Bradyrhizobium sp. AZCC 1610: one gene and its partner. The protein of the gene in region 1 interacts with the protein of each later gene in a pairwise test. Links are inferred from orthologs where the notes say so. Each region holds a gene or a part of one and is shown on either strand. Other genes may lie near its edges.

What was found.
Region 2: the proteins of ligA (region 1) and leuS interact in binary tests that used the Escherichia coli proteins (3 or more experiments, as listed by UniProt). The link is inferred for Bradyrhizobium sp. AZCC 1610 from one-to-one orthologs.

The regions. Positions count from the first base shown.
Region 1 is NZ_JAZHRR010000001.1:1,091,867-1,095,174, reverse strand. What follows is about bases 197-3,187. They hold ligA (NAD-dependent DNA ligase LigA), read right to left. Parts: upstream 2,769-3,187; coding sequence 624-2,768; downstream 197-623. Other genes in these bases: recN (DNA repair protein RecN), read right to left, coding at 2,784-3,187; V1279_RS05500 (multidrug effflux MFS transporter), read left to right, coding at 197-509. In the rest of the region: more of V1279_RS05500, read left to right, coding at 1-196; more of recN, read right to left, coding at 3,188-3,308. UniProt on the Escherichia coli protein: DNA ligase that catalyzes the formation of phosphodiester linkages between 5'-phosphoryl and 3'-hydroxyl groups in double-stranded DNA using NAD as a coenzyme and as the energy source for the reaction.
Region 2 is NZ_JAZHRR010000001.1:7,237,062-7,240,602, reverse strand. What follows is about bases 190-3,413. They hold leuS (leucine--tRNA ligase), read right to left. Parts: upstream 3,015-3,413; coding sequence 390-3,014; downstream 190-389. Other genes in these bases: V1279_RS35440 (sensor domain-containing diguanylate cyclase), read right to left, coding at 3,146-3,413; lptE (LPS assembly lipoprotein LptE), read right to left, coding at 190-403. In the rest of the region: more of lptE, read right to left, coding at 1-189; more of V1279_RS35440, read right to left, coding at 3,414-3,541.

The DNA of each region.
Region 1 (3,308 bases):
AATACGGCGCCTGGTTCGCGGCCACCGGATTTGCCTATCTGATCGGCAACCTGTTCTGCGTCCGCTTCGCGCCGCGCCATTCGCTGGAGAAGCTGATCTGGTTCGGGCTGGCGCTGCAATTCACCGGCGCCCTGCTGAACCTTCTCCTGAGCATCGTCGGGATCAACCAGTCGCCGGTCTGGCTGTTCGGCACCCAGATGGTCGTGATGGTCGCCAACGCCTTCGTGATGAACAATGCCGCAGCCGGCGCTATCAGCGTGCGGCCCGAGGCCGCCGGCACCGCCGCGGGCGCGATGGGCTTCCTGCAGCAGGGCATCGGCGCGCTGGTCTCGCAATTCGGCGCCTATCTCGGCGGCCACTCCACCACGACGCTGCCGTTGACGGCCGCCATCTTCGCGCTCTCGATCGCGTGTGCGTCGGCAATGTTCTTTTTGGTGCCGCGGCGAAGCGGTGTGGTGAGCGAGGAATTGGTAAAAAAGGCGGAGGAGGAAGAACAGGGGATGTTGTGAGGTTAATATCGCTGTCTCAACGTCATTGCGAGCGCAGCGAAGCAATCCATTTCTCCACGAGCGGCGCTATGGATTGCTTCGTCGCTTACGCTCCTCGCAATGACGCGGAGAGAGTCACTCCCCGATCAGCTTCAGCCACTCGTCCTCGGTCAGCACCGGTACGCCGTGCTTCTTGGCTTCCGCGAGCTTTGAACCCGCGCCCGGCCCCGCCACCACATAATCCGTCTTCTTCGACACTGAGCCGGAAGCCTTCGCGCCCAGCCGCTCGGCCGTCGCCTTGGCTTCATCGCGCGTCATCTTTTCCAGCGAGCCGGTGAACACCACGGTCTTGCCGGCCACCGCCGAATTGCTCTTCGGCTTTTCGGCGTCGAGAACCGTGACTTCCTTCTTCAGCCGCTCGACGACGCCGCGGTTATGGCTTTCGCCGAAATAGGCTGCGACGCTCTTGATCACGGTGTCGCCGATCTGATCGAGCGCATCCATCTCGGCAATAGTCTCCTCGTCGCCCTTGGCGACCTTGAGGCAGGCGTCGTGAAAGGCGTCCCATGAACCGTAGCCGCGCGCCAGCGCCAGCGCGGTGGTCTCGCCGACATGGCGCATGCCGAGCGCATAGATGAAACGCTCCAGCGCAATGCGTCGGCGGCTCTCGATCGCGGCAAACAGATTGCGCACCGAGGTTTCGCCGTAGCCTTCGATCTCCTCGAGCTTCAGCTTGGCGTTGCGCTTCTGCAGCGTGAAGATGTCGGCGGGCTCCTTCACCCACCCCTCGTCGAAGAAGTACTGAAGCTGCTTCTCGCCGAGGCCGTCGATGTCGAAGGCGCGGCGCGACACGAACAGCTTTAAGTGCTCGATCTTCTGGAACGGACAGGCGAACTCGCCGGTGCAGCGGGCGCGCGAGCCTTCCTCGCCGGTTGCCGTTTCCTCGCGCACGACGTCGGTGTGCAGCGGGCACGGGCATTTCTTCGGGAAGTGAAACTCTTTGGCGTTCTTCGGCCGCTTGTCGATCACGACGTCGACGACCTGCGGAATCACGTCGCCGGCGCGCTGGATCACGACGGTATCGCCGAGCCTGATGTCGCGCCCCTCGCGCAGCACTTCGCCCTTGTTGCCGATGCCCTTGATGTAGTCCTCATTGTGCAGCGTGACGTTCTGTACGATCACGCCGCCGACGCCGACGGGTTCGAGCTTGCCGACCGGCGTGAACGATCCCGTCCGCCCGACCTGGATCTCGATATCCCTGAGCACCGTCATGGCGCGCTCGGCCGGGAATTTGTGCGCGATGGCCCAGCGCGGCGTACGCGAGACGAAGCCGAGCCGCTCCTGCCAGTCGATGCGATCGATCTTGTAGACGACGCCGTCGATGTCGTAGTCGAGCTCGGCGCGCTGTTCCTCGATCTTGCGATGGAAAGCAATCAGCTGCTCGACGGAGTGACAGAGTTTTGTGAGCGGATTGGTCTTGAAGCCGCAGCGCTCAAACCAGCCGATCATGCCGGATTGCGTCCTCTCGGGCATCGCGCTCATTTCGGCCCAGGAATAGGCGAAAAACCCGAGCGGGCGCGAGGCCGTGATGGAAGGGTCTTTCTGGCGAAGCGAACCCGCGGCGGAATTTCGCGGATTGGCGAAAATGGTGTCGCCCGCGGCCTTCTGACGTTCGTTCAGCGCCAGAAAAGCGTGCTTGGTCATATAGACCTCGCCGCGCACCTCGCAGATATCAGGGATGTTGCGGCCCTTCAGCCTGTGCGGCACATCCTCCAGCGTACGGATATTGGCGGTGACATCCTCGCCTACCGCACCGTCGCCGCGGGTGGCGGCGGTAACGAGTTCGCCGTCCTCGTAGCGCAGCGACATCGACAACCCGTCGATCTTCGGCTCGGCGGAAAAATCGATCTTGTCGTCGCTGAGCTTGAGAAAGCGCTCGATGCGGCCGACGAAGTCGAGCACGTCCTGTTCGGCGAACGCATTGTCGAGCGACAGCATCGGCACCGCATGCCGGACTTTCTTGAATCGCCCGGATGGCGCGGCGCCGATCTTCTGCGATGGCGATTCGGAGGTAACGAATTCAGGAAAGCGTTTCTCGATCGCATCGTATCGTTGCCGCAACGCGTCGTATTCGGCATCCGTGATGCTGGGCGCATCTTCTTGATAGTAACGCTTATCGTGGCCTTCGAGCTCCAGCGCCAGCCGCATGTGCTCAACCTTGGCCTGCGCCTTGGTGAGCGTGGCCACGTCAACCAGCGCTTTCTTCGCTTTCACAGCCATGACTGCGCACCACCGTTAAGCTGTCGCCGCGCGCAACAGCCGCTCCGCCGCCGCCCTTGCCTCCGCGGTGATCTCCGCGCCGGCCAGCATGCGGGCGATTTCCTCGCGGCGGTGGTCGGCGGCGAGCGCGTTGACGCGGGTGGCGACGCGCTTGCCCTTGTCGAGCGCGTCCTTGGAAATCAGGAGATGCTGGTTCGCCCTTGCGGCGACCTGCGGTGCGTGCGTCACCGCCATCACCTGGACCTGGCCGGCCAGCCGCGAAAGCCGCGCGCCGATCGCGTCCGCTACCGCACCGCCGACGCCGGTATCGATTTCGTCGAACACCAGCGTGGGCGCGGAGCCGCGATCCGACAGCACCACTTTCAGCGCCAGCAGGAAGCGCGACAGCTCGCCGCCGGAGGCGACCTTCATCAGCGGGCCCGCCTTGGTGCCGGGATTGGTCTGCACCCAGAACTCGACGCGGTCGATGCCTTGAGGTCCCGGCGACTTCGCGTCGGTTTCGACCTGGGTCATGAATTTCGCGCGTTCGAGCTTCAGCGG
Region 2 (3,541 bases), 6.1 Mb from region 1 along the record:
TCGTGCCCGTCATGACCGACTTGTTGGTGGTGAGGTCGATCAGATTGTACTGTGCGTCGATCCCGTAATTCTCGCTCGATGGCAGCGCCGTGGCCGGATCGAGTATCAGCGAGGAACGCGAGGTGGTGAAGCGCAGCACCAGCCGATGCGTCGGCGGCATGCCGGTGGCGCTGCCGTAAAGCTTGAACGCCAGCGCGTTGCGGATCTCCACCTGGATCCGGGCCTCGCGGGAGGCATTGGGCTTGTCCACCGGCGGGACTTCCACGCCCATCAGCTTTTCGCGCAGGCCGGGCTTGCCATCATTACGTTCGGCATACATCGGCTGGAAACAGCCGGCCGTGAGCGCCGCCAGAGCGGCGACGGCGATGAGCCGAACGGCGATCCGGGTCCTAGCCAACGACATTCACGATCCTCATGGGAACTACGATTACCTTGCGGACGGCCTTGCCGCCGAGAGCGACTTTTACCGCATCGAGCGCCAAAACGGCAGCCTCAATTTCCGGATTTTGGGCGACCCGTGGCACGGTAACATCACCCCGTTTCTTGCCGTTGACCTGGACCACCAGCGTCACCGTGTCTTCAACCAGCAAATCGCGTTCGATTTGGGGCCAGTTGGCCTCCGAAATCAGCCCGGATTGCCCCAGGACCTGCCAGCACTCCTCGGCCAGATGCGGCATCATCGGCGCGAACAGTTGAACGAGGATGACGGCTGCCTCCCGGACCGACCAGGCCAGGTCCGGCGCCGGTTTGCCTTCGCGGCCCAGCACCTCGGCCAGCGCATTGGCGAATTCCCGGATATGGGCGAGGCAGACGTTGAAATGCAGCCGTTCGATCCCGGACGACACCTTGTCCAGTGCGCCATGGGCGGCCTTGCGCAAGCCGAGCGCGTCCTCGCCGAAGGAGGCCGGCCGGTCGGCCGGAGCCGCCTTGGCGATTTCGGCGGATTCGTTGACCAGCCGCCACAGCCGCTGCACGAAGCGTGAGGCGCCCTGCACGCGCTCGTCACTCCAGATCACGTCGCGGTCGGGCGGGGAGTCCGACAGCATGAACCAGCGCGCGACGTCGGCGCCGTACGTCGCGATGATATCGTCGGGGTCGACGGTGTTCTTCTTCGACTTCGACATCTTCTCGATCGCGCCGATGCTGATTTCTTCGCCGGTCTCCATCAGGACCGCGCGGCGGCCGTTGCCGCCGGTCTCGATCTTGACCTCGGCCGGCGTGACATAACCGCCGTCAGCTTTTTGATAGGTCTCGTGTACCACCATGCCCTGCGTATACTGGCCGGCGAACGGCTCGTCATAGGCGATGTGACCGGTGGCCTTCATGGCGCGTGTGAAGAAGCGCGCGTAGAGCAGATGCAGGATCGCGTGCTCGACGCCGCCGATATACTGATCGACCGGCATCAACCGATCGACGATGGCGCGTGTGGTTGGAGCCGTCTCGTTCCACGGATCCGTGAAGCGCGCGAAGTACCATGCCGAGTCGACAAAGGTATCCATCGTGTCGGTTTCGCGTTGCGCTTTGCCGCCGCATTTCGGGCAGCTGACGTGTTTCCAGGTCGGGTGATGGTCGAGCGCATTGCCGGGCTTGTCGAAGGTCACATCCTCCGGCAGCACCACCGGCAGGTCCGCATCGGGCACCGGTACGACGTCACACTTCGGGCAGTGGATAACCGGGATCGGACACCCCCAATAGCGCTGGCGTGAAACGCCCCAGTCGCGCAGACGGAAATTTACCTTGCGTTCGCCGACCGGCAGGTTGCCGCGAACTTCAGCTTCCAGTCGTTTCGCGACGTCTTCCTTGGCCTCTTCGATGGTCATGCCATCGAGAAAGCGTGAATTGATCATACGGCCGTCGCCGTCATAGGCGGTATCGGTGATGAAGAAGGTCTTCGGATCCTGGCCTTCCGGGCAAACCACCGGCGTGTTGCCGAGCCCGTATTTGTTCACAAAATCGAGGTCGCGCTGGTCGTGCGCCGGACAGCCGAAGATCGCGCCGGTGCCGTATTCCATCAGCACGAAGTTGGCGACATAGACCGGCAGCTTCCAACTCGGATCGAAGGGGTGGACGGCTTTGATACCGGTGTCAAAACCCTGCTTCTCCTGGGTATCGATGATTTCCTGCGCGGTGCCGTGACGCTTTGCTTCTGCAATGAACTCCGCGAGCTTTGGATTCTTCGCAGCCGCGGCCTGCGCCAGCGGGTGATCCGGTGCGATCGCCATGAACTTGGCGCCGAACAGGGTGTCGTGTCGCGTGGTGAAGACTTTCAGATCGTTATCGCCATTCGGCGCGGTCGCAGGATCGAGCGCGAAGCGGATCAGCATGCCTTCGCTGCGGCCGATCCAGTTGCGCTGCATGACGCGCACCCGATCGGGCCAGCGGTCGAGCGTGTCAAGTGCGTCGAGCAGCTCTTGCGAGTACTTCGTGATCTTGAAGACCCACTGATTCATCTCGCGCTGCTCAACAACAGCGCCGGAGCGCCAGCCGCGGCCGTCGATCACCTGCTCGTTGGCGAGCACGGTCATGTCGACCGGATCCCAGTTGATCTTGCGCTTCTCGCGCTCGGCGAGACCGGCGCGCAGGAAGTCGTTGAACAGTTTTTGCTGATGCTTGTAGTAGCCGGGGTCGCAGGTTGCGAATTCGCGCGACCAGTCCAGCGACAGTCCGATCGACTGCAGCTGCTTCTTCATCGCGGCGATGTTGTCGTAGGTCCAGGCCTTGGGCGCGACCTTGCGCTCGATCGCGGCATTTTCCGCCGGCAGCCCGAACGCATCCCAACCCATCGGGTGCATCACATTGTGGCCCTTCGCCCGCATGTAGCGGGCCAGCACGTCACCCAGCGTATAATTGCGGACATGCCCGATATGGATGCGCCCGGACGGGTAGGGGAACATCTCGAGCACGTAATATTTCGGCCGCGGATCGTCGTTTTTGCAGACGAAAATCGACTTTTCTGCCCACTGGCGTTGCCAGCGCGGCTCGGATTCACGGGCGTTATAGCGTTCGGAGGTCATGGAATCGTAAGCGCTTTTTGTGGATTCGGGTCCCGTCCAGAGGACGGCGGACTAGGCCACAAAAGCGGCTGCGGGGTCAACGGGTTGGGGAGGCGGGAAGGGCCACTTGACCGGAGGCGTGGAGCGTCCGCTCACCCCGCCATCGCGATGCCGGTCTCATCCACCAGCTTGGCAAAACCGTGCTCGACCACGGTGTTGCGGCCGCGATGTTTGGCGGCGTAGAGCGCAGCGTCGGCGGCCTCGATCAGGTCGCCGGGGGTTTGGGCGTCGTTCGGAAGCGTCGCGGCCACGCCGACGCTGACGGTGACGGTGCGGTGGCTGGAGGTGATATGCGGCAGGCCGAGGCCCTGAACGGTCGCGCGCACCGTTTCGCCGATCTCCAGCGCTCTCTGGGGACTCGTGTTCGGAAGCAGGAGGCAGAATTCCTCGCCGCCATAGCGGCCGGCGAAGCCCAGCGTGTCGCCGGCGACGCCGGCCAGCGCTTCGCCGATCCGGGTGAGGCAGGCGTCGCCCTCGGGGTGGCCATA